2 linked regions of the Filimonas effusa genome follow. The protein of the gene in region 1 interacts with the protein of each later gene in a pairwise test. Links are inferred from orthologs where the notes say so. Each region holds a gene or a part of one and is shown on either strand. Other genes may lie near its edges.

Region 1 (12,207 bases):
GTAAGTCTCGCCCCCGAAATAACATTAACGGCTACTCCTGCCCGCCATTTCTCGGGACGCGGATTGGTACGCAATAAAACTTTGTGGTCGTCTTTCGTGCTTAAAACACCCGCTTATAACATTTATATCGGGGGCGACTCCGGCTACGATACGCACTTTAAAGAAATAGGCGAACGCTTTGGCCCGTTTGACATCGCCATCCTCGAATGCGGCCAATACGATCCTTTCTGGCCCTATATCCATATGCAGCCCGAAGAAACCGTACAGGCCGCCAAAGACCTTAATGCCGCTGTACTATTGCCCGTACATTGGGGTAAATTCTCTCTCAGCGCCCACGCATGGGACGACCCTGTTAAACGCGTAACCAAAGCAGCCACCGCTCTACAGCAGCCCATAGCTGTTCCTATGATAGGACAACAGTTTACCCTCCAGGGGCCGCTGCCGGTTCAGCCATGGTGGCTTACTATGACTGGCGGTACTCCATCACAGGATGACGCTCAAAAGGAATAGCCTTATTAAGCATATAACGGTAGGTAACCATCCGGCGGCTTTGTGTTCCGCCAAGATGTTTGTAGATATTGATCATCTTGGGATTCCAGTCGCCGGACCAGCCCATTTCATAACGGTCGTACCAGCCCTTGCCCTGGATAAGCAACGCGCCTTCCTGGATCATGAATGTATCTATCCCAAGCGCCTGGTACTTGGGAACCACCCCAAAAGCCACACCAGTAAAAATGCGGCAGGCCCCGGTCTTCTTCATCCATAACAGGCGTAACTTCTGAATCAGCCCCAGCTTGCCGTTAAAATGACGGAAATATTCATTTAAGTCCGGGATATTGATCCACATGGCAATAGGCTCTTCTTTATAATATGCAAACCAGATAAGACGCTCATCCATTACAGGCTTCATCTTGTTAAAGAGCTTGATCACTTGCTCTGTGGTGATCTCTTTTGCCTCGCCATGCTGTGCCCACGCGGCATTATAAACAGTCGCAAATTCAGCTGCATGTTTCTCCATCTGGCGGATATCGATATGACGGGCAGCATAACCAGGCTTTGTCTTAAACTTGGCATGACGCTCGGCAAAACGCGGTGGCAACGGATCATTCACCATCATCGCGTAATAATACTGGTTGTAGAAATTCTGAAAGCCATACCCCTCGAACAAAGCCTCGTAATAAGGCGGGTTATACGACATGCCATAAATGGGCGCCTTTTCAAACCCTTCCACCATGAGTCCCCACCACTTATCGCGGTCGCCAAAGTTGATGGGGCCGTCCATAGCTTCCATCCCTTTGCTGCGCAGCCATTCGGCTGCCGCATCAAAAAGAAGATTGGCTGCTTCCTGATTATTGATGCAGTCAAAAAAACCGGCACCTCCCGTTGGAAAAGAGGTGCCGTTATTTACATATTTTGAATTGGTAAATGCTGCAATGCGCCCTATCAGTTCGCCGCTATCCGATTTTAATACCCACCTTTTCGATTCACCATACTTATGCTGCCTGTTGGTTAAGGGATCAAATACCTCGTTTACTTCTTTGTCCAGGGGACGAACATAGTTCTTGTTCCCCTTGTTCATCAATACGTTTACCTCTAAAAAATCTTTTGCTGTAGCCGCATTGTTAACTTCTGTCAGGCGCATTTCCAATGATTCTGTTTGGGCGAATATATGGATTTAACGCACAAACAACTTATCAGCCATTTTTTTATCGTGTCCGTAAATATCTTTCCTGAAATTGATCCTGCCATCGCCGTCTACCCACGAAGTAAAATAACAGATGAATACCGATACCGGGTTCTTCACCGTTACCCATTTTTCCTTGGTGCCATGCATAGCACTGTCAATCTTCGTTTCCGTCCATTCCGGCTGATCCTGCAGCAGGTATTGCGCCATTTTAGCCGGTTCGGCTATACGTATACAACCATGGCTAAAGCTGCGGTTGGCGCGGTTAAACAGCTCCCTGTTAGGCGTATCGTGCAGGTAAATATTATAGTTGTTGGGGAAAAGGAACTTCACCAGCCCCAATGAATTCTGAGGCCCCGGCTTTTGCCTTACCACCGGCAGGCCGCCTTCGGTACCAGTGATCTCCATGTTCTGACGGGCCAGGTAATTGCTGTTACGGTTCATCCCCGGCACAATCTCTTTACGCACGATACTCGAAGGCACATTCCAGTAAGGCGCAAATACCACATACTTCAGGCGGCCATTGAAAATAACGGTGCTGTTGCCTTCGGTGCCAACAATCACATTCATCTCAAAAGCCTGGTTGCCTTTCTCGTAAACATGCAATTTATACTCAGGAATATTTACAAGTATATAAGAAGAATCTTTGCCGCTGGGCAGCCATCGTACCCGCTCCATATTTATCAGGATCTGTTTGATACGCTGGTCAATAGGAACGTTTAATTCATTGATGACACCCTGCGATAATTTGCCGTCTACCGTTAATCCCATACGCTGCTGGAAAACCTTTAAAGCATCGGATAAAGAAGCATCAAACGCAGCGCCATTGCTGTCTGCAGCCGCCATATCGCCCAGTGCCTGTAAACGTTGCTTTACCACCACCAGTACGGTATCCGTATCGCCTTGTTTAAGCGTCTTCTTTATACGTGGAATAGAATCCCAGCGTGTGTCTTTCTGTATCTTATCATACTTCGCAAGAAACGATTGCAGCTCATTGTACTGCGGATTCAGCGGGGCATAGTCCGTTCCCTTTTTGCCCTTGGTTTTAATAACGGAATCAAGTACCGCAGTAAGATCTATTTTCTTACGCGGAATGAACCAGCCCAGTTCCGATACATCAAGCTCACTGCCTTCATATACTTTAGAAGCATATTTAAAGAACTGACCGGTAAGATACAGCTCAGTCTTAAGCAGCTTCGCACGATCCTGCATATGCGACGAATCTTTGGTGAAATCGGTATACAGCTTCTCAAGTTGTTTGCTGTACAGGCTGCTGTCCTTCAGCTCTTCTACGGTACTCGATAACAGGTTGAGGAAGTTACCCGCCTGCTCGGCAATACCGGAGCTGTCGAACCACGCATACTCATAGTTGCGATGTTTGTAGAAATCGGAATACGATCCCGCATAGGGCTTGAACACCGTATCGCTTTTCAGGAACGCATCGATCTGCGTACTGTCGAGGAACAGGTTGTTGAACGAAGTTTGCCTGGTGATGGTAGTATCTCTTACAATCGGCTTTTTTTCTTTCTTCTGGTTGCCGCAAGCCCACCATCCGGCCATTGCCAGGCCTGTTAAGACATAGTAGAAGCATTTCTTCATGGTTATCCCGGTTTTTTAACGGTTAAGATCATTGATTTACCAGCAGTGCCGCCGCTACAACACCTGCCGTCTCTGTTCTCAGCCGGGTTACCCCGAGTGATACAGGTTCAAAGCCGTGCTGAAGGGCTTCTGTAATTTCAGAAGATGTAAAATCTCCTTCTGGTCCAATCAAGATAAGCACATCCTGTGCCATTTTTAACTGGGAAATATTGCTTTTTTGAAACGTTTCGCAGTGAGCTATAAGCTTTTGGGAGTAAGAGAACCGGCCAATAGCCTCCGGATAGGCAATAGGCTCATGTAATATGGGCAGCCACAGCTGCTGGCTTTGTAACATGGCCGATATTAATATATGTTGCAAACGATCGAAACGGAAATGCTGTCGCTCCGTGCGCTTGCATAACAGGGGGATTATTTCGCTGACACCCATCTCAGTGGCCTTCTCCAGGAACCACTCGATACGATTGGCATTTTTTAATAATGAAATGCCAACCGCAACCTTACGCAATGGTTTTTCGGAGAAACCCGAACCGTTGATCTGTACCTGGCAGGTCTTTTTATCCGCAGCTTTTATATTGGCGGCAAACCAGTGGCCTTTACCATCGGTAAGCATCACCGCTTCACCTTCACGCATGCGCAATACCTGCACTATATGTTTCCGGCTTTCCTCACTTAGTTCATAAACAGAGACACCCGGTATAATATCTGGTTCAAAAAAATAGGGAGCCATTCCTTAACAATTAAAACGGAGCATCATTTTCTAAGCCATCGTCGAATTCGCCGCTGTTCATACGGCTGCCTTTTTGAATAAAGAAACGGCCGCCATCATCGTTGCCGCCGCCATTGCCGGCATCATTGCCACCGGCGCCACCAGGTCCTAACGGCTTCCAGGTATTTCCACCGCCAGCATTGCCGCCGCCCTGGAATCCGCCACCGCCGGAGAATCCACCGCCACCGCCAAATCCGCCGCCGCCATTCTCATCCTCATCCCACTCATGGAAACGCTGGATAGCCAGGTTTGCCCGCAACTTAATGGTTTCAAGTGAACCGTTACGGTGTTTAGCTATACGCACGTGCGTTTCACCACGCGTACTTTCGCCCATCTCATTGTTCATTACCTCATAGTATTCCGGACGGTAAATGAACATTACCATGTCCGCATCCTGTTCAATCGCACCCGATTCACGAAGGTCACTCAACTGGGGCATCTTACTCTCCTTACGCGTTTCTACCGCCCGGCTTAACTGGCTCAGTGCAATGATAGGCACCTGTAATTCCTTTGCCAGCATCTTCAACGTACGCGAGATGGTACTGATCTCCTGTTCCCTGTTCCCTCCCTTATCTCCGGTGCCGCTCATCAGCTGCAGATAGTCGATAATGATGAAGCCTACATGGTTCTTGTTTACCAGCCTTCGCGCTTTGGCCCGGAATTCAAAGATGTTAAGGGCCGCAGTATCGTCAATAAAAATATTTGCCTGTTCCAGTTTTTTGATCCCCTTGGCATGCAGTTGCTGGTATTCGTAATCTTCCAGCTTACCCCGCGATATCTTCTCCATCAATATCTCGCTCTCCGCCGATAAAATCCTTTGTACCAGCTGAGCCGCACTCATCTCCAAGGAAAAGAAAGCCGTCGCAGTAGGACGTGTAGGGTTCAATGCCGCATTCCGCGCAAGGTTCAGCGCAAACGCCGTCTTACCTACCGCAGGACGTGCCGCCAGGATGATAAGATCCGATTTCTGCCAGCCATAAGTGACCCTGTCTAGCGTAGGAAAACCACTTGGCACACCGGAAATATCGTCGGTACGGTTCCGCAGTTCGTCAATACGGTTAATTGCTTCCGCAAGCGCACTGCTCATTTGTTTATAGTCCGTTTTAAGGAAGTTGTTCGTGATCTTGAAGATCTTGTCTTCCGCCTCATCCATCAGGTCAAACACATCCGTGCTGTCTTCATAAGCCTCACCAATGATCTCACCGCTGATACGTATAAGCTCGCGCTGTATGAACTTCTGTAACACAATACGAGCATGCGTATCGATGTTCGCAGTAGATACAACCGAATTCGTAAGCTTCGTGATATAGTACGGACCACCAACCATCTCCAGCTCCTCCTTCGACTTCAGTTCCTCCACCACCGTAAGTATATCGATAGGAAAGTTTTTCTGAACCAGGCTCTGGAATGCCCGAAAAATACGCTGGTGCGCATCTACATAAAAACAATCAGGCCTCAGGATCTCCGCGACCGCATCAAACGCACTCTTTTCCAGCATTACACCACCCAGTACCGCCTCTTCCAGTTCCCTGGCCTGTGGCGGCACTTTGCCATACACCATGGTACTGAGGTCTACTGAAGGCTTACGCCGGTTTTTCCGGTCTTTATTTAGGTTGGTTAGATCCATTTCACAAACAATTCTAGGGCATTAGTAATCATAAACCAGGTCATCCTTTTAACTGCAAAACGCCGCTTCCCCGGGTCATTCCCCCCATTAAAACGGCTCCGGCGTCACCTCCCGCTGCCAGCTTCCATTCGTCCGCCTGCCATCAATTCAGATAAAGGACGGCGAATATAATAGCAGATTAATTGCCGCAAAGAATTTTCTGCTTCTATTATTTGAACTATTTCAATGCACAATTATTCCACGCCTATTCCCTGGTTTTGCACAGAAAAGTAGGTTTATCCAGCTTATTTCGCATGTTTTACACAATTTACAATAATTTTCCCCTCTCTGCGCCATCGTAATGCACACTTGATGTGCGTAAAGATTTTAAGGTTTTTTAAGGAATAAAACACCCATTTTTCGTAAATAAGAAAAGAACTAATTGTCCAATACTCCTATTTTTGCGCAGCCCATAAGCTCCCCTGGGGGCTTTTAATTTTACTATTAATACAAAGATTGAGTGACAGGCATGATTCACCCTCATACATATATACACCCCAATGCGAGGCTGGCGGAAAACGTTAAAGTGGACCCATTTTCTGTCATCCATCAGGATGTGGAAATAGGCGAAGGCACCTGGATTGGCAGTAACGTAACCATTATGGAAGGCGTTCGTATAGGCAAAAACTGCCGCATCTTCCCCGGAGCCGTATTGGGTGGCGTCCCCCAGGATCTCAAGTACAAGGGCGAAAAAACCATGGTCGAAATTGGCGACAATACCACCATCCGTGAATTTGTTACCATCAACAGGGGCACCAGCGACCGCTGGAAAACTAAAGTTGGCGACAACTGCCTCATCATGGCCTACACTCACATCGCCCATGACTGTATTATCGGTAACAACTGTATCATGAGCAACAGCGTTCAGTTGGCAGGTCATGTGGTACTGGGCGACTGGGCCTGGATTGCAGGTGTTTGCGCCGTTCACCAGTTCGTTAAAATCGGGCAACACTCCTATATCGGCGGCGGCAGCCTCGTTAGTAAAGACGTTCCTCCCTTCATCAAAGCAGTACGCAGCCCGCTTAGCTACGGCGGCGTGAACAGCGTAGGGCTTAAACGCAGGGGATTCGATCTTGAAAAGATCAATCATATTGCCGATATCTACCGTATTATTTACAACAAAGGCCTCAACACCTCCCAGGCTATGGAATACATAGAGGAAGAACTGCAGGCTACCGACGAACGCGATGATATCCTCGCTTTTATCCGCGACAGCGGACGTGGCATCATCAAAAGATATGCTGGCGGCGGCGACGAAGACTAAAACAGGTATATGAACATTCAATTAACTGATGCCGGCAAACGGTTCAACAGGGATTGGATATTCCGCCATATCAACTTCACATTCGAAGCAGGGCAGCGGTATGCCATTACCGGCCCCAACGGCAGCGGCAAAAGCACTCTATTGCAAGTGCTCGCCGCAAGCATGGAGCCCAGTGAAGGTAAATGCCGCTGGTTTAACGATATGCCGGCCATTTCCGGCAGCAACACAACCATCAGCGGAGCCGCAGCAAACACACCCGGTAACATCACTGCAACAGGGCCTGCGGAAACAAAACCCGTTGAAGCCGATCACGTATTCCGGTACCTCACCTACGCCGCTCCCTATCTCGATATTATCGAGGAAATGTCGGCCCTCGAATTCCTGCGCTTCCACAGCAGTTTTAAGCCCTTTCAGGACGGTATCACACCCGAAAAGATCATTACCCTGCTATCACTCGAAAAAGCCGCACATAAGCAGATAAGATATTATAGCAGCGGTATGAAACAACGCCTCAAACTGGGTCAGGCCATTTTTGCCGGCTCTCCATTGTTATTATTAGATGAACCCTGCACCAACCTCGATGCAGCCGGGTATGCTTTGTACCATCAGCTCATAACAACATACACCGCCGGAAAAACAATAGTAGTAAGCAGCAACGACCCGCAGGAATATAGTTTTTGCCAGCATCATCTTTCCATCCTCGACTATAAATAGCGCTTCAGCAAACGCAGCACGCTGATATTAACACGCCGCGTAAACATTTCCCCGGCGCTAAATCGTAATTCGTAAGGCATTTTGCTGTAATTTCACGGCTCAATTTTTAAACGAGCAACCGATATATTATGGCCGAAGTGATTTTAATGCCTCGCCTGAGCGATACCATGACCGAAGGTGTTATCGCAGCATGGCACAAAAAAGTGGGCGATACCGTTAAGAAAGGAGATCTGTTAGCTGAAATTGAAACTGACAAAGCTACCATGGAACTGGAGAGCTACCAGGAAGGTACTTTACTACATTTAGGCGCAGACAACGGTGGAAAATTACAGGTTAACGACCTGCTGGCGATAATAGGAAACCAGGGAGAAGATATCAGTTCTCTGCTATCTCAGCACGGTGGCGGCGCAAGCCAGCCTGCTGCTGAAAACAAAGCGCCGGAAGCAACTCCTGAAGCCAAAGAAAACAAGTCCGAAGAAAGCCAGCCCGCAGCCAGCACCGCTAATGCAGAAGAAGTTGTGCTCATGCCAAGGCTTAGCGATACCATGACCGAAGGCGTTATCGCCTCCTGGCAGAAAAATGTAGGCGACGCCGTTAAAAGAGGCGATATCCTGGCCGAAATAGAAACCGATAAGGCTACTATGGAGCTGGAAAGCTATAAAGACGGTATCCTGCTTCACCAGGGCGCAAAACCAGGTGAAAAAATTCAGGTCAACGACCTGCTTTGCATTATCGGCAAAGAAGGCACCGACGTTCAGGCCATCCTCAATGGTCTTAAAAGCGGCGGCACTGCACCCGCAGCTGCTCCTAAAGCAGAACAGCCTAAAGCAGAAAGCAATGCTCCTGCCAGCGCTCCCGCAGCACAAAGTGGCGGTGCAGCTGCTCCCCAGGTAGTGAACGAAGGACGCATCTTCGCTTCCCCGCTCGCTAAAAAAGTAGCAGAAGAAAAAGGCATCGACCTCAAATATGTAAAAGGTAGCGGCGACAACGGTAGGATCGTTAAAGCCGACATCGAAAACTATAAACCCCAGGCTGCTCCGCAACAGGCGCCTGCGGCTAAATCTGCAGCCCCTGCAGCTCCTGCCGGACAAGTTAGCTTCGACGAGATCCCCGTATCGCAAATGCGTAAGGTGATCTCCAAACGCTTGAGCGAAAGCAAATTCGGCGCTCCCGAATTCTATGTGACCATGGTAATTGACATGGACGCCGCCGTAGCTGCACGTACGAAGATCAATGAAAACGCTAAGGTGAAAGTAAGCTTCAACGACCTCGTGCTGAAAGCCGTAGCTTTATCACTGAAACAACATCCCGCTATCAACAGCAGCTGGCTGGGCGATAAGATCCGTATCAACCACCACGTAAACATCGGTGTAGCCGTTGCAGTTGACGAAGGATTACTGGTTCCTGTAGTACGCTTCGCCGATACTAAAACCTTAACCCAGATCAGCTCCGAAGTGAAAGACTTCGCTCAGAAAGCAAAAGATAAAAAACTGCAGCCTTCTGATTGGGAAGGAAGCACCTTCACCATCTCTAACCTGGGCATGTTTGGCGTAGACGAATTTACTGCCATCATCAACCCACCGGATTCCTGTATCCTCGCTGTAGGCGGTATCAGCAAAGTTCCCGTTGTTAAAAACGGACAGGTGGTACCAGGCAATATCATGAAAGTAACGTTAACCTGCGACCACCGCACTGTTGACGGCGCTACAGGTGCTGCCTTCTTACAAACCGTTAAGAACTACCTCGAAGAGCCACTGAGAATGCTCCTCTAAGGTTATAAAAGCATATAAAAAAAGCCTCCTTTCCACGGGAGGCTTTTTTTATACCACTCCTCAACGCCTTTAGCACAGCTTTCCTCTCTCATCCACAGCTATAACCTCAAAAAAGAAGCTGCATCGTATTACTACGATACAGCTTCTCTTTATTTATATGCTTTAGTGCAGAAAACTATTCCGCATTAATTAATCTTCGTCTTCATCATCGTCGTCGTCGTCATCTTCATCGTCAACCAACGCATCATCATCGTCTTCTTTGTCAAAATCTTCATCGAAGTCGTCATTAGCCTCAGGTGTTTCTACCGGAGGTACCACTTCTTCTTCAGGCTCTGTCACCTCTGGCTCCTGGCCAAATAAGGTCGATGGTAATTGCTCCTCAACTACAGGATTAGGCGTAGTTACAGGTATTGCCTTAGCAGGCTTTTTGGGAGCTATTTTCTTTGGAATTGCTTTTTTGGGAGCAGCTTTCTTCGGAGCTACACTTTTCACAGCTTTTTTAGGAGCAACCTTCTTGGGAGCCGCTTTTTTAGGGGCAGCCTTTTTAACGATGGTTTTTGCCGCTTTTTTGGGAGCTATTTTTTTGGCTGCCTTTTTAGGTGCAGCTACTTTTTTGGGAGCAGCTTTTTTAACTACTTTCTTGGCTGCTTTTTTGGGGGCAGCCACTTTTTTAGGAGCTACTTTTTTCGCCGCCTTTTTAGGAGCAGCTACTTTTTTGGGAGCAGCTTTCTTAACTATTTTCTTTGCAGCTTTCTTAGGAGCGGCAACTTTCTTAGGAGCTACTTTTTTCGCCGCCTTTTTAGGTGCAGCTACCTTTTTAGGAGCAGCTTTTTTAGGGGCAGCTTTCTTTACAGCCTTTTTAGGAGCAGCTTTCTTAACCACCTTCTTAGGGGCGGCTTTCTTAGGTGCAACCTTTTTTTTATTAGCTTTTGCCATGGGATTAGTTATTTAGTAAGAATGATTAGGAAAGTTAAATACAGATTCCCATATTCACTAACTTAATATACACATTTTTTTATAATCTTACACCCTTATACAAAAACCCTGTGCATACACGTTATGCAATTTACCATGCGTACCATAATCCTTCTACTCCTTTTTACATCCGTGACCACTGCGTTTTCGCAGCAATTACAGGCCATCCACGGCTCTGCCTATGCAGGCAGTATGGCGCCCGACTACAACCCGGCAGGTATCTTGAATGCTCCCTATAAATGGGACCTTACTATCCTCGGTGTTCAGGGTAAAACAATGTCCAATGCATTTTACATCGAGCCGTACAGCTTGCTGTCAGCTGCCGATTCAGTATATGCGGTAAGTAAGAACGGTAACTTCAGACGCTATGCACACACTGCCGCAACAGTGAATCTGATGAACTTCCGTTATCAGATCAATGAGGTCTCCGCATTCAGCCTGGGCGCCAATATCCGCTCTTACAATCATGTTAGATCAAGCCCCGTAAACTGGCACGACAGCATGCTGTATGTCTATGAGTTTGCAGCACAGAACCAGCCAACCACTTCCTTATACGCAGCAACACAAAGCAGCGGCTGGCTCGAATTGAAGATGGGATACGCCAGGGTATTAAGCCAAACCTACGCAGGCCGCTGGCAGGGAGGCGTGCAATTGAAATTCATGCGCTCCCTGTCCGGAGCCCATGGCCGTTTGTCAAATATCAACTTTGAACCACGTACATCCCCCAACCCTTTCGTACCGTACGACTTTGCCCTTACCGCTGCCGATGCACGCTATGGCTATTCCAATAACTACGACCGCACCAATAACGATCAGTCGGCAGGCACCAACATCAAACAGTTCCTGAAAGGCATGAGCAACAGCGTAGGGTTAGACCTGGGCGTTGAATACATTCATTACTGGGAAAGCGATGCACTTTACCTCGAAAAACCACCCGCCCCGCACGACTATAACTGGAAATTCTCAGCCGCCCTGCTCGATATAGGCCGCAACACTTATACCTACGGCAAAGCCAGCGCACATGCCTCAGGAGCCAAAGACGGCACCTACGCCAGCAGCCTTCAGAATAAATTCAACGACCTGGAAAATATCAACCAGCTAAGCGATACCATTAAAAGCATTGCCGCCCGCTACGATACCCTGCGCGGCAATTTTTCAATAAACCAGCCCACCAGGCTGCTCATCAACTTCGATAAAAACCTCGAAAAAAATTTTTATGTCAATGCCGAACTCCAATGGAGTATCAGAAGTATCGACAATGTTGGACAACTGAATACTAAGGAGTTAACTACCTTTGCAATTACCCCGCGCTGGGAGAAAAAAGAATTGGGCGTATATCTCCCTGTTCAATATACGCTTGAACGTTCTGCATGGGTAGGACTGGCATTAAAAGCGGGGCCGCTGCTCGTAGGTTTACACAATCTCGGGTGGCTCCTGGGAAAGAAAAGTGTGCCTAATGGCGGCGGTTATGTAACATTGCAGATCAGACCGGGCAATAAAAAAGAAAAAGATGCCCCCTGTCCTGACTATTAGCCAGAAAAAGTTTATAATTTCAGTAAATCTTGAAATTTCAGAAATAGAGCCTGGCTTGGGACAGGAAATAAACTAGAAAACGAAAAAGCCGGAGACAGGAACACATAAAAACAGGAATCGATTGCTAAGGTTGCTTTACCATATTGAAGAAAGAACCCAGAAAAATTATTACGGATGAATTTGCAGGAAGCAAAACAACAATTTGTTCAAAGTTGGGGCGTTTTAGGAAGCCAA
Region 2 (12,240 bases), on another replicon or contig:
TCCTTATAGTCCTGCTTTATCTGCTGTACAGTGCCATCGAGTATTTTCCTGCCTTTATTTACCAGCACAATATGATCGCAGATCTCTTCCACCTGTTCCATCCGGTGTGTGCTGAAAATAATAGTGCATCCCTTTTGGGCCAGCATAAAGATCTCATCCTTGATAAGATTGGCGTTTACAGGGTCAAGTCCGCTGAAAGGTTCATCCAGTATAATGAGGCTGGGTTCATGTAATACGGTAGTAACAAACTGCAGCTTTTGGCTCATGCCTTTACTCAGATCCTCTACCTTTTTGTTCCACCAGCTTTGCATATCCAGCCGTGTGAACCAGTATTTGATCCTTTCCATGGCTTCAGCCTTACTTAATCCCTTCAGCTGTGCCAGGTAAAGCGCCTGTTCGCCTATCTTCATTTTCTTATACAGCCCCCGTTCTTCGGGCATATAACCTATACGGCGAATGTCTTTCAAAGCATCGAAAGGCCTGCCCTCGAATATAATGCTACCCTCATCAGGATAAAAAATGCCTGTTACCATCCGCAGTAAAGTAGTTTTCCCTGCGCCATTAGGTCCAAGCAACCCGAAAATGCTTCCTTTTTCTATTGTAAAGCTGATATCATCCACTGCCTTCTGCGTAGAATAATACTTTTTCAGGTTTTGTAATACAAGAAGAGACATAGTAGCGATTTTGCTACAAATTAATGAAATCTACCCCATGATATGGCATATTATGCCCATATCCGTTCTTTCCATATCCTGCGGTGGTAATAAATGATAAATGGTAAAAAGGAACGCCCCGGCCCCGAAAAGAAGATAGTAATAGCGTAATGAGAATAAGATATGCCATAGATATACTGTAGAGCTACTCTAACCGCACTTGCATCGCACAAGCATCGCACTTGTATCGCACTTGCATCGCCTTTGCCCGGGGCCAGCCCCCCGTGCAAAGGCAAATACGGACGCCGGCGAAACTGTTCTCGGCTTAATAACTAACTCCTGTAAGCTTTAAGGCGATCACAGCCGCCACCTTCTCCCCATCCATAGCGGCGCTTACAATACCACCCGCATAACCTGCTCCCTCTGCACAAGGATACAGTCCGCCTATCTGCGGATGCTCCAGTGTGTCCGCATCTCTTGGTATCTTCACCGGCGAAGAAGTCCGGCTTTCTGTAGCTACAATATTGGCCTCATTGGTATAGTAGCCCCTTAAACGTTTGCCGAATGCCTTGAAGCCTTCCTGTAATCCCCGGGCTATAAATGCCGGAAGTACGGCACGCATATCGGCGCTGGTAACGCCCGGCGTATAACTGCAGTCTGGCAGGTCTGCCGAGATCTTATTACTGCAGAAATCGGCCATCCGCTGCGCCGGCGCTACAAAGCGGCCGCCGCCAATATCAAAAGCCTTCCGCTCTACCGATTGCTGAAAATGCATCATCAGCAGCGGATCTTTTTCGTCATACTTAATACCGCTCTTCTTCATGCTTTGCATGGCATCGGCTATCTCTACCTGCACCACCATGCCGCTATTGGCATAAGGATTATTACGCTTGCTCGGACTCCATCCATTCACCACCAGCTCGCCATCATCGGTAGAAGCTGGCGCTATAATGCCACCCGGACACATACAAAAACTAAATACCCCGCGGCCGTCTACCTGTTCTACCAGGCTGTAAGACGCAGGAGGCAAATGCTCCGGCCGGTTACTGGCTCCCCCGAACAGGGGAACAGAACAGTGGTATTGTATGCCGTCGATCAAAGCCTGCGGATGTTCCACGCGTACTCCCAATGCAAACGGTTTTGCTTCAATGATGATCTTCTTCTCTGCAAGCAAACGGAAAATGTCACGGGCCGAATGCCCCGTAGCAAGTATTACCGCGGCGCCTTCAAAGCTTGCCCCCTGGGCTGTATGCACGCCTTTGATACTATCCTTGTCTATAATGAAGCCGGTAACCTTCTGCTCGAAATGAAATTGTCCCCCATATCGAAGAATGGCTTCCCGCATGGCAGTGATAATATGCGGCAGCTTATTGGTGCCTATATGCGGATGCGCTTCATATATGATACGTTCATCTGCTCCAAATTGGGTGAACAACTGCAGTATCCTGTCTATATCCCCGCGCTTATTGCTGCGTGTATATAATTTGCCGTCACTGTAGGTGCCTGCACCGCCTTCACCAAAACAATAATTACTGTCGGGGTTAACGATCCCTTCTTTATTAAGTAGTGCCAGGTCACGCCTGCGTGCGCGAACATCCTTTCCGCGTTCCAGCACAATAGGTTGTATGCCTGCTTCTATTAAGCGTAAAGCAGCAAACAAACCCGCCGGTCCGGCCCCTACGATAACCACCCGGTGATCAGCTTTTGTTACATCCTTATAAATAATGGGAACGGTTGCGCGTTCTGTAAAAGGCTCATTGATGAAGACCAGCACTGTAAGGTTAATCCAGATCTGCTGGCGACTGCGTGCATCTATCGACTGCTTTAAACGGTGAAACCCGGTAATATCCAGGAATGGATGTCCCGTTTCTCTTGCTATGGCCTGCTGTACCAAATGATCATCTGCCGCTTCGGCAGGAAGTAACCTTAACGCTATTTTTTGCTGCATACAGTTAGGTATTTATCCTAAAATGTGAAATAAGAAAAGGGACCAGTTAATAACTGATCCCTTTTGCAAAGATAATATTTTGTATCCGTTATCTCAGGCGATAACCTACAGTAAAAGTAGCTGCATTGTTCCTGGCAGATCCTACTTCGCCTACCTCGGTGATACCAAACTGGTATCTGCCAGAGATGTTAAACGGTGTATGGGGGAATTCAAATTCAACACCCGCAACACCTGCAAAGTCAGTGCTTTTATAGTTGTCTTTATTAGAATACGCTATATCGGACCGTTTGCTTTTAGCGCTTAATAAGAAACCAATCTGGGGGCCAGCATATAAACTGAAACCAGAATTGGCAAGCGTGTATTTTGCCAGAACAGGTAGTGTCAGGTAATTAAGCAATTGCTTTTCTTTATAATGCATGCCTACAAGCGTGCCTTCAAATTTTGCACCTAACGTAGACCAGGCCAGCTCGGGCTGAATACCAAATTGTTCGCTTACATGAAAATTAGCGAACACACCTGCATTTAAACCAACTAAGGAACTTCTATCACTAAGAGGATTGTTTGACGATCCTACCATGGTATTGATGTTAATACCAGCTTTCAGGCCAAAGCTGATGGGGGTTGTTTTAACAGTAGATACCGTTTGTGCAGAAGAATGAATACTGATAAATGCAATTACTGCAAGCAGTAAAAACGATTTTTTCATGGTTTTTTGTTTAATTGAGCGCAAAGGAAATAAAATATATTGTAATGTGTTCCCCCGTTTTTTCACGGGTAACAAACAATTGTATTAACGGTGTCTAACAAATATTGGCGGTAGCCGGCAAATTAAAAAGGCAGATCGTCAACTACATTTTGCTCCGATGAAAAATCACTGTACGATGTATTGTCAGGCGCAGATTGCTGTGTTAATTTTACACTTTCCATTCTCCATGCATCAAGATTGGTGATATAATTCTCTCTGCCATCTTTCACCCATTTTGTTCCTTTGATATTGAACTGAACTTTTACCTCTTCTCCCATAGCATATTTATCGGGCATCGCTGTTTTATCCTGTACACATTGGAATTTAATGTAATTGGTAATAGCTCGTCCATTAACATCCTCCGTCTTCTCAATCACAAATTCGCGCGTTTTAAATGTCTCGGTCCGCTGAACAATATCAAATTTGGCAACGAGTTTGCCTGTTACTTCGTACGACATAACTTACTTTGGTTTGCGCCAAAAATAGGTCTAATTTTTTCTGTGTAACCCCAAAAAAAATTGAACCCGCCCAATTCAAAAATATGTACCTTCAAATCACTCCGTCATCTGTATGAATAAGACACGCTTCATAACAGCCATCGCTGCCATTGGTATTGTAGCTACCGCTTGCGGTACGCCTAAAAACAACACAATTAAGCTTGCTTACAAAGACTATGATATCGGTAAGACTTATGTGCCCGATACAGGTATTCAGTCGTTGTTAATACCCTATCGCGATAGTGTAGATAAGGCCATGGGAAAGATCATTGGTCAGGTTACAGCACCATTGAAGAAGAAAGCCCCCGAATCGGAACTAGGTAACTTTATGGCAGATGTCATGCGTTATATGGCAGCTAAAAAGTTTGGTAAGACTGTCGATGTGGCGGTTGTTAACTATGATGGCATAAGGGCCGATCTGCCCCAGGGGCAAATAACGCTGCGTAATATATATGAGTTGATGCCCTTTGACAATATTATAGTACTGCAGGAAGTAAAGGGCGCTGTACTCAAAACATTCCTGGATCATATTGCCGCACGCGGCGGATGGCCACTCTCAGGAGCCTCCATGCAAATACAGAACCATAAAGCTGTGAATATTCTCGTTAATGGTAAACCTATTGACGAAAATGTTGTCTATATAGTAGCGAATTCCGATTACGTTGCCAATGGTGGAGATAATTGCGATATGCTTCGTCCCCTGCCTCAGCAGAATACAGGTTACCTCTATAGAGATGCCCTTATCCAATACGTAGAAGAACTGACTGCCCAGCATAAACCCATCCAATCAGCTATTGAAAATCGTGTTACCAATGTTAAGTGATAGAAGAAAGTTCATCAGGCAATCTGTATTGGCAGGAGGAGCGGTATTTGCTTCAGGTCTGCTGCCGGGTATTGCCAGGGCTGCACCTGCCGGTAATAATATTACCATCCTCCATACCAACGATGTGCATAGCAGGCTCGATCCCTTCCCCATGGATGGAGGCAAATACCAGGGATTGGGTGGTGTAGCCAACAGGGCAACACTCATCAGCCAGATACGAAAGGAGGAGGAACATGTATTATTATTAGATGCAGGCGATATTTTTCAGGGCACCCCCTATTTTAATGTATACAAGGGTGAACCCGAAATAAAAGCGATGAGCCGTATGCAATACGATGCCGTTACCATGGGTAATCACGACTTCGATGGCGGTATCGAAAATTTTGCAACACAACTTCAGCACGCTTCTTTCCCTGTTCTTGTATGTAATTATGACTTTACAGGCACCGCTATGGAAGGAAAATCGCTCCCATACAAGGTTTTTGAAAAAGCTGGCCTGAAAATAGGTGTATTGGGAGTTGGTATAGAACTGCAGGGACTGGTGCCGGAAAACCTGTACGGCAAAACTGTTTATAGCGACCCTATAACCGCTGCTAATACCAATGCGAACATTTTACGACGTAAAGAAGGCTGCGACATGGTCATTTGTTTATCGCATCTTGGGGATAAATATGACGATGGAAAAATAAGTGATGAAATTCTCGCAAAAGAATCGTATGATATAGACCTCATCATTGGGGGCCATACACATCGTTTTTTTGCACAGCCGCGTAGCTATAAAAATCGTTCTAATGCCGATGTAATAGTGAATCAGGTAGGTTGGGCAGGCATACAATTGGGGCGATTGGATTTTAATCTTGACAGAGGAAAAAAGAAAAATTTGGTGAAAGCTAATACTGTTGTTATTGGGGAAAAAGCAAGGGACTAAAAAATTTTTTTTTCAACACTAAAGATTCGATATTCGCCCTCTGTCTCAAAAATTTTTTCAACATAAGTGAAGAAGTTTTTTTGGACCATTTTCCGAAGCCCTATTAAAGAAATCTTGATAAATCTTTTACTAATTATATGGCAAAGACCGCTGAAACAGTTTGGATCAATTGCTTAAAGATAATTAAGGACATTGTAGAATGGCAACATTTTAAAACCTGGTTCGAGCCTATAAAACCTGTAGAGCTGAAGGAATCTGTATTGATGATACAGGTGCCCAGCCAGTTCTTCTTTGAATATCTGGAAGAACATTACGTTAACCTCCTGGCAAAAACACTGAAACGTGAATTAGGTAAAGAAGCGCGCCTCGAATACCGCATCATGGTCGATAGCGGTAATAATGGTCGTAATGGTTCCATGGATATTCCTGCCAGCACGGCAAGGACATATACTAACAATGAAATGGACTTTCCGCTGGTGATCAACAATCCGGTTAAGAATCCCTTTGTGATTCCAGGATTGAAGAAAATGCAGATCGATCCGCAATTGAATCCTATTTATACCTTCGATGCCTTTATCGAAGGCGATTGTAACCGTGTGGCCCGCAGGGCAGGTAAAACTGTTGCGGAAAAACCCGGAGCCAACTCTTTCAATCCATTAGTAATATATGGTGGGGTAGGACTTGGCAAAACACACCTGGCGCAAAGTATCGGTAATGAAGTAAAAAGGCTGCACCCTAATAAAGTGGTATTATATGTAAGCAGCGAAAAATTCATCAACCAGTTCCAGGATCATAGCCGTAACAACGCTATCAACGACTTTATTCACTTCTATCAGCTGATAGATGTATTGATGATCGATGACGTGCAGTTCTTTGCACGCGCCGAAAAGTCACAGGATGCATTCTTTGCTATCTTCAACCACCTGCATCAGAGTGGCAAGCAACTGATCTTAACATCCGATAAAGCGCCTAAAGACCTCGACGGCATGCAGGAGCGCCTGCTTAGCCGCTTCCGCTGGGGATTAAGCGCCGATCTTCAGCTTCCCGACTACGACACCCGTATCGAGATCCTGGAGAAGAAAATGAAGAACGATGGCCTCGATATGCCCAAAGAGGTAGTGAAGTATGTGGCTTATAATATCAGTACCAACGTTCGCGAACTCGAAGGCGCATTGATCTCCTTATTGGCCCAGTCTTCTCTCAACAAAAGAGAGATTGATCTCGAACTGGCTAAAAAGGTGCTGCGCAACTTCGTTAAAACCAGCAGTAAGGAAATTACCATCGAAGCCATTCAAAAAATGGTATGTGAATACTTCGACGTATCGTATGATAAGCTGTTGCAGAAAACACGTAAACGTGAAATAGTACAGGCACGCCAGATAACAATGTACCTGGCTAAAGCATTCACCAAAAATTCCCTGAAAACAATCGGAGAACATTTCGGTGGCCGCGATCATACTACAGTGATCCATAGCTGTCAAACAGTAAAAGACCTGATGGATACCGACAGCCTGTTCCGTGAAAACGTGATGGAGTTAACACAAAAAGTACAACTGGCTGCGATGTAAAAAGAGGCAGTAAAATGATTTTCAATTTTTTGGCCTTCAAATTTTGAAATATCACTTTTACGCTTATCTTTGCAGCCCTTGAATTTAGATATTCAACGGTGAGGTGGATGAGTGGCTGAAATCAGTAGTTTGCTAAACTGCCGTACGGGTTAAACTGTACCAAGGGTTCGAATCCCTTCCTCACCGCAAGCTTTAAGCCTCCGAATCGAAAGATCCGGGGGCTTTTATATTAATGCAGCTTCCCAGGTTTCTCGCGCTGAAAAGAAAAATCAACGGGGATATTTAGCATCCCCCAAATTTTCAACTTGATCCAAATCAACCTGGTTCGCTTGATCCCGGATAACGGAAGGGCTTAAACGCAAAATTGCCCAACTGGTGGGCAATTTGCTGAAAAGACAACCCTGCTAAAAAAATTGATAAGTCTATTGCATGCTGGACAGGTATTGAATAGTGCCTGCCGGCTCATTTCATTTATTCAGTATTCTATTTACATTCGCTTCCGCTATCTTCAATTCAATCTTGGCGTCAATGACGTTGTTATAGGCCTGCAGCCATATTGTTTGTGCTTCCAGTACATCTCTGCCGGTAATGGTACCTGCTTTAAGCCGGTCATTACTGAGTTTCAAATTCTCTCCCGCCTGTTGTAACGATAAGCTGGTTAAGCTGATTCTCTGGTGACACTGGTCTAGCTGTAGATATGCCTGCTTCAATTCTATATTGATTTGCTCGGTGCGATCTTTCAGTTGTAATGACTGTGCATTGATTCTATGATCTTGTTCCCGCACCCTGCGTTTTCTGACCCCCCAGTCGAAAATGGGTACATTCACATTGAGCATACCATAATAGCTTGCCAGGAAATTACTATTGTTCGATGGGTTAACGCCCTGTTTCCCCATAGACATGATACCATTCGCTCCCAGCCTCACGGAAGGCAATGACTCCGCTTTCAGTAGCTGACGCTGAATTTCTGCCGATTCAAGTGACTTTTTAAGGATGCCTATTTCTGCGTTGTCTGCTTGTGTAGTTATACCGCCTGCATTCACGAAAAGCGCTTCTCCCGTACTGATGGAAGTATCTGCTATAATAACGTATGCCGAATCGCTTATGCCAATTATTTGCTTCAGGTTATCTTCTGCAATAAGTAAAGCATCCTTCGCACGCCGGAGCGCAAGCTCACTTTCTGTTAACTGAACCTTGGCCCTGAGTACGTCATTTTTGTAGATGATGCCCGCCTGGTACTGCGTGTTGAAATCGTTATATAAAGTTTCCAACTGCTTTATACTCTGCCGGGCAAGCTTTACCTGTTCATGGCTGGCAACAAACTGCCAGTAGGCCCTGGTTGTATTATACTGCACGTCCGATGTCGTGAGTAGCTTGCGTGTTTCCTCAATTTCAAGGCTCTTTGCCGCCGCAGATCGCGATAGTTTGGTTCTTCCGCCGCTATAAATATCCTGCCCCACGCTTACGCCGGGATTGACCGCATATTCAGGTAATAAACTGTTGAGTGGCCTTCCAAAGTAAAAGCCCATGACAGAACCATCCAAGGTTGGTTTGCCGGCAATATCCCTTTGCTGTTTAGCTTCTTTCGCCGCTTCCACATTTTCCTGCGCAGCACGGATATTATTATTGTTGGCTTTGGCCATTTTTAAACAGTCTTCCAGTTGTAACACTTGTTGTGCGCGCGCACTGCCCAGCGTCGCTAATCCAATTATCAGCGTGAACAGTAAATGGCTCACATTTTTATCTAAACTGTAATTCATCGTTTTCCTGTTTCTGTCATTGTTATAAGTGAGAAGGCTTGTATTGAATAGGATCATGATAATCCGGTTGAGGCAAATCCTGCACGGAAGGAGCCGGCTTAATAAAGCGATAGTAAAGCACAGGCACAATAAATAGGGTCATGACCATTGATGCCAGAAGTCCTACCGCCAGTACACTGCCGAGAGGAGCCCATAAAGGCGACTTCCCGAGAATCATAGGAACTACCCCTATTGCTGCTGCCGAAGATGTAAGAAAGATCGGCCGCATCCTTCGCTTCGCAGATGCCAGCGCTGCTGCTTTTGTTGTATAACCATGTTCCCGTACCAGCTCATCTGCATAATCCACAAGAATAATCCCATTGCGAACCACAATTCCCATAAGACTGATAACTCCCATAAAGGCTGTAAAACCAAAAGGATTTCCTGTAACGATCAATCCAAGCATAGCACCTAATATGCTAAGCGGGAAAGTGGCCAGTACAATCAATACTTTACCAATATTCTTAAATTGAAACAACAAGGTCAGAAATATCAGTACTATACTTATCATAAGCGATTTTGCCATATTGGGGCCGCTTTCTCCGGCAGATTCTTCCTCACCTCCATAACTGATTGATATGCCGGAGGGGAGCTTTAAGCGCGCTATTTCGGGCTTTATCTGCTGCATGATTACAGAAGCTTTAATACCCAGTTGCGCTTCCGAAAGCACCGTTAATGTACGTAACCCGTTGCGGTGAGCAATCACGCCGGTATGCCAGCTAGGCTCTATGTCCGCTACTGCTTTTAAAGGAACTTTGGTATTGTACCTGCTGGTAATATAAATATGTTGTAAATCATCAAAGCTGCTGCGGTTGGCAGTATCCAGGCGTAACAATATATCTATTGGCTTATCTCCTTCCCAAAGTGTAGAAACCGGGTAGCCCTTTACTTCCGCTCCAAGCGCTTGTGTAATAACACTATTGCTCACTCCCAGTCGCGCCGCTTCATCCTCTTTGATAACGGCCCTGGCTCCAAAATAATCGTCCTGGTAATCGGTCCTTATCCAGTTGGTTCCCCTGGCCTGGCGTAAAATCCGGGCTACCGCTTCGGCAACACGTTTTTGATCGTTTAAATTGTCGCCGGAGATCCTTACCTCCACAGGAGCTGGTGTTTGCTTCAGCGACAGTTGCCGGATGCGCACATAACCGTTGGGCAAAAAATCATGAAATTTTACAAGGTACTCGTGTACCATATCTTCAGTGGCTTCATTACTGATAGTATTAATAAAAATCTGGGCGTAGTTCTCGCGCGGAGTTTCCGGTGCGTAGTTGCTATGAAAACGGGGAGAGCTGGTGCCAACAAAGCTGGCTACTCTTACTATCCGCTTATCATCTTTAATGGCTGCTTCTACTTTCTTAACCGCCTTATCCGTTTCTTTGATATCAGTTCCGTTCTCCATCCATAACTCGATATTGAACTGGCTTCGTTCAGCCGTAGGAAATAATTCCTGATCTACCCTGGTGCCCAGGAAAAAGCCGGCAAACACTGCCAGTACCCCGGCTGTTAACGTACTCTTAGGCCAGCGAAAACAAAATTCTACTGCACGGTTATACCAGTCCTGCATCCGGTCAAGCATGTTTTTGCGCACAGGCCTGTCGCTGATTTTATGCTTAAGCCCCTTCTTAAGAAACAGGTAGCACAAATAAGGAGTTAACAGTATCGCTACCAGGAATGAAGCAAATAAAGCTACTGATACGGCAACGGGTAGTGCCTGGATAAATTCTTTGGTGAGCCCGTTAAGTACAAAGGCTAAAGGCAGAAATGCAAAAATAATCGCTGCGGTAGCGGTAAATACCGGGATCATAAGCTGCGTGGCACTTTGCCAGGCTGCCGTCCAGTTGGGGATACCTTCATCGAGTTTCTCAATGTAGTTGTCTACAATTACAATGGCATCGTCAACCACCATGCCCAATACAATGATCATAGCTGCCAGTGTTACCTGGTGAATTTCAATACCTATGATATTCAGCACGGCGAAAGTCACTGCTATCGATACCGGGGCGGCTATTGCAGAAATAGAAGCTATTCTCAAAGGTAAAAGCAGCATCACTACTATAATAACCGATGCAATGGCCATCGCAAACTCAAACATGAAATGACTGACACGCTCACGCACCACCTCGGGCTGGTCTACGATCACATTCACCGATACATCGGAAGGCAGCATTTGCTTTACCTGTCCAATCTTTGCTTCCAACTGCTTGCCCAGGTCCACGATGTTCCGTCCGGGCTGCATTTGTACCGTAAGCATCATTACATTCCGGTCGCCAACTTTGATATAACTGCTCAACTCTTCATAACGCCGCTCAATACGCGCTATATCTTTCAGGCGTATAACCCTGCCTTCAGGCGTGCTGTAAACAATTTGCGCTGCAATGGAATTCTCATCCTTGAACCGGCTATCTGCAAAGATGGGGACATTATTGGCCGCCAATGTAATGTTACCCGTTGCATTGGTTACATTTTGTACTTGCAGTACAGAAGCGATAGTTGAAAAATCAATACCAAGGCCTCGTAACTTTTCATCGTCGACTGTTACATAAATCTGCTGCCGCTGGCCGCCATAACGATTGATCTTCGATACCGCGGGAAGCGTTTTAATACCATCCTCCAGCTTGTCTACATATTGCTCCAGTTCTGCGTAACTGCGGCCGGCAGCGCTAACCGTAATCATTTGCGCCACAACATCGCCGAAATCACTATTCACCACGGGGCCTAAAACTCCCTGCGGTAACGACTGCCGCAAACTGGTATTAAGCCCATGCTGCAATGTGCTCCAGAACTTTTTAGGATCTTTTACATCTTCATTAAGTTCTACAGTGATAACTGCCTGGCCGTTCTTGGTTTCTGAATGTGTTTTCTCCTTACGCACTTCCTCGAAGCTGAACAGGTATTGCTCTATTTTATTGGTGACCTGCTTTTCAACCTGCAGCTCGTCTGCCCCTGGATATTGAGCGTATACAAGCCCCTGCCTGACTGTAATCCTGGGATCTTCACTACGGGGCATAGTAAGTAAGGCAATGATTCCTACTATCACCAGTACAGCGGTTATCACCAGTGTTATCTGGTGATATTTCATCGACGCCTCAATAATATTTAACCTTCGCTTTTGCATGATTGCCAGACTCTTTAAAATGTTTATAAACGGTTTATCAGTGTTACCTGCTGCCCGTCATGTAATTTGTTCTGCCCCTCTGTTACAACCAGGTCTTTATCCTGTATTCCACCTAGTAGCATTACCTCATTCGATAACAACTTTCCCGTTCTTACCCTTTTGCG

Evidence for each region.
Region 2: the proteins of dnaB (region 1) and dnaA interact in binary tests that used the Escherichia coli proteins (3 or more experiments, as listed by UniProt). The link is inferred for Filimonas effusa from one-to-one orthologs.

What each region holds. Positions count from the first base shown.
Region 1 is NZ_SDHZ01000003.1:271,520-283,726, forward strand. What follows is about bases 3,349-6,263. They hold dnaB (replicative DNA helicase), read right to left. Parts: upstream 5,677-6,263; coding sequence 4,021-5,676; downstream 3,349-4,020. Other genes in these bases: ESB13_RS19025 (RsmE family RNA methyltransferase), read right to left, coding at 3,349-4,010; lpxA (acyl-ACP--UDP-N-acetylglucosamine O-acyltransferase), read left to right, coding at 6,185-6,263. Also shown: ESB13_RS19010 (MBL fold metallo-hydrolase), read left to right, coding at 1-510; ESB13_RS19015 (hypothetical protein), read right to left, coding at 464-1,642; ESB13_RS19020 (L,D-transpeptidase family protein), read right to left, coding at 1,676-3,283; more of ESB13_RS19025, read right to left, coding at 3,312-3,348; more of lpxA, read left to right, coding at 6,264-6,979; ESB13_RS19040 (ABC transporter ATP-binding protein), read left to right, coding at 6,989-7,693; ESB13_RS19045 (pyruvate dehydrogenase complex dihydrolipoamide acetyltransferase), read left to right, coding at 7,822-9,465; ESB13_RS19050 (hypothetical protein), read right to left, coding at 9,655-10,401; ESB13_RS19055 (hypothetical protein), read left to right, coding at 10,537-11,973; ESB13_RS19060 (GbsR/MarR family transcriptional regulator), read left to right, coding at 12,148-12,207. UniProt on the Escherichia coli protein: The main replicative DNA helicase, it participates in initiation and elongation during chromosome replication. Travels ahead of the DNA replisome, separating dsDNA into templates for DNA synthesis.
Region 2 is NZ_SDHZ01000004.1:125,477-137,716, forward strand. The notes cover bases 4,999-7,946. They hold dnaA (chromosomal replication initiator protein DnaA), read left to right. Parts: upstream 4,999-5,731; coding sequence 5,732-7,162; downstream 7,163-7,946. Other genes in these bases: ESB13_RS20115 (bifunctional metallophosphatase/5'-nucleotidase), read left to right, coding at 4,999-5,594; ESB13_RS20130 (TolC family protein), read right to left, coding at 7,630-7,946. In the rest of the region: ESB13_RS20090 (ABC transporter ATP-binding protein), read right to left, coding at 1-674; ESB13_RS20095 (NAD(P)/FAD-dependent oxidoreductase), read right to left, coding at 979-2,601; ESB13_RS20100 (porin family protein), read right to left, coding at 2,690-3,307; ESB13_RS20105 (DUF3127 domain-containing protein), read right to left, coding at 3,430-3,804; ESB13_RS20110 (5'-nucleotidase C-terminal domain-containing protein), read left to right, coding at 3,917-4,666; more of ESB13_RS20115, read left to right, coding at 4,656-4,998; more of ESB13_RS20130, read right to left, coding at 7,947-8,922; ESB13_RS20135 (efflux RND transporter permease subunit), read right to left, coding at 8,945-12,076; ESB13_RS20140 (efflux RND transporter periplasmic adaptor subunit), read right to left, coding at 12,100-12,240. UniProt on the Escherichia coli protein: Plays an essential in the initiation and regulation of chromosomal replication. Binds in an ATP-dependent fashion to the origin of replication (oriC) to initiate formation of the DNA replication initiation complex once per cell cycle.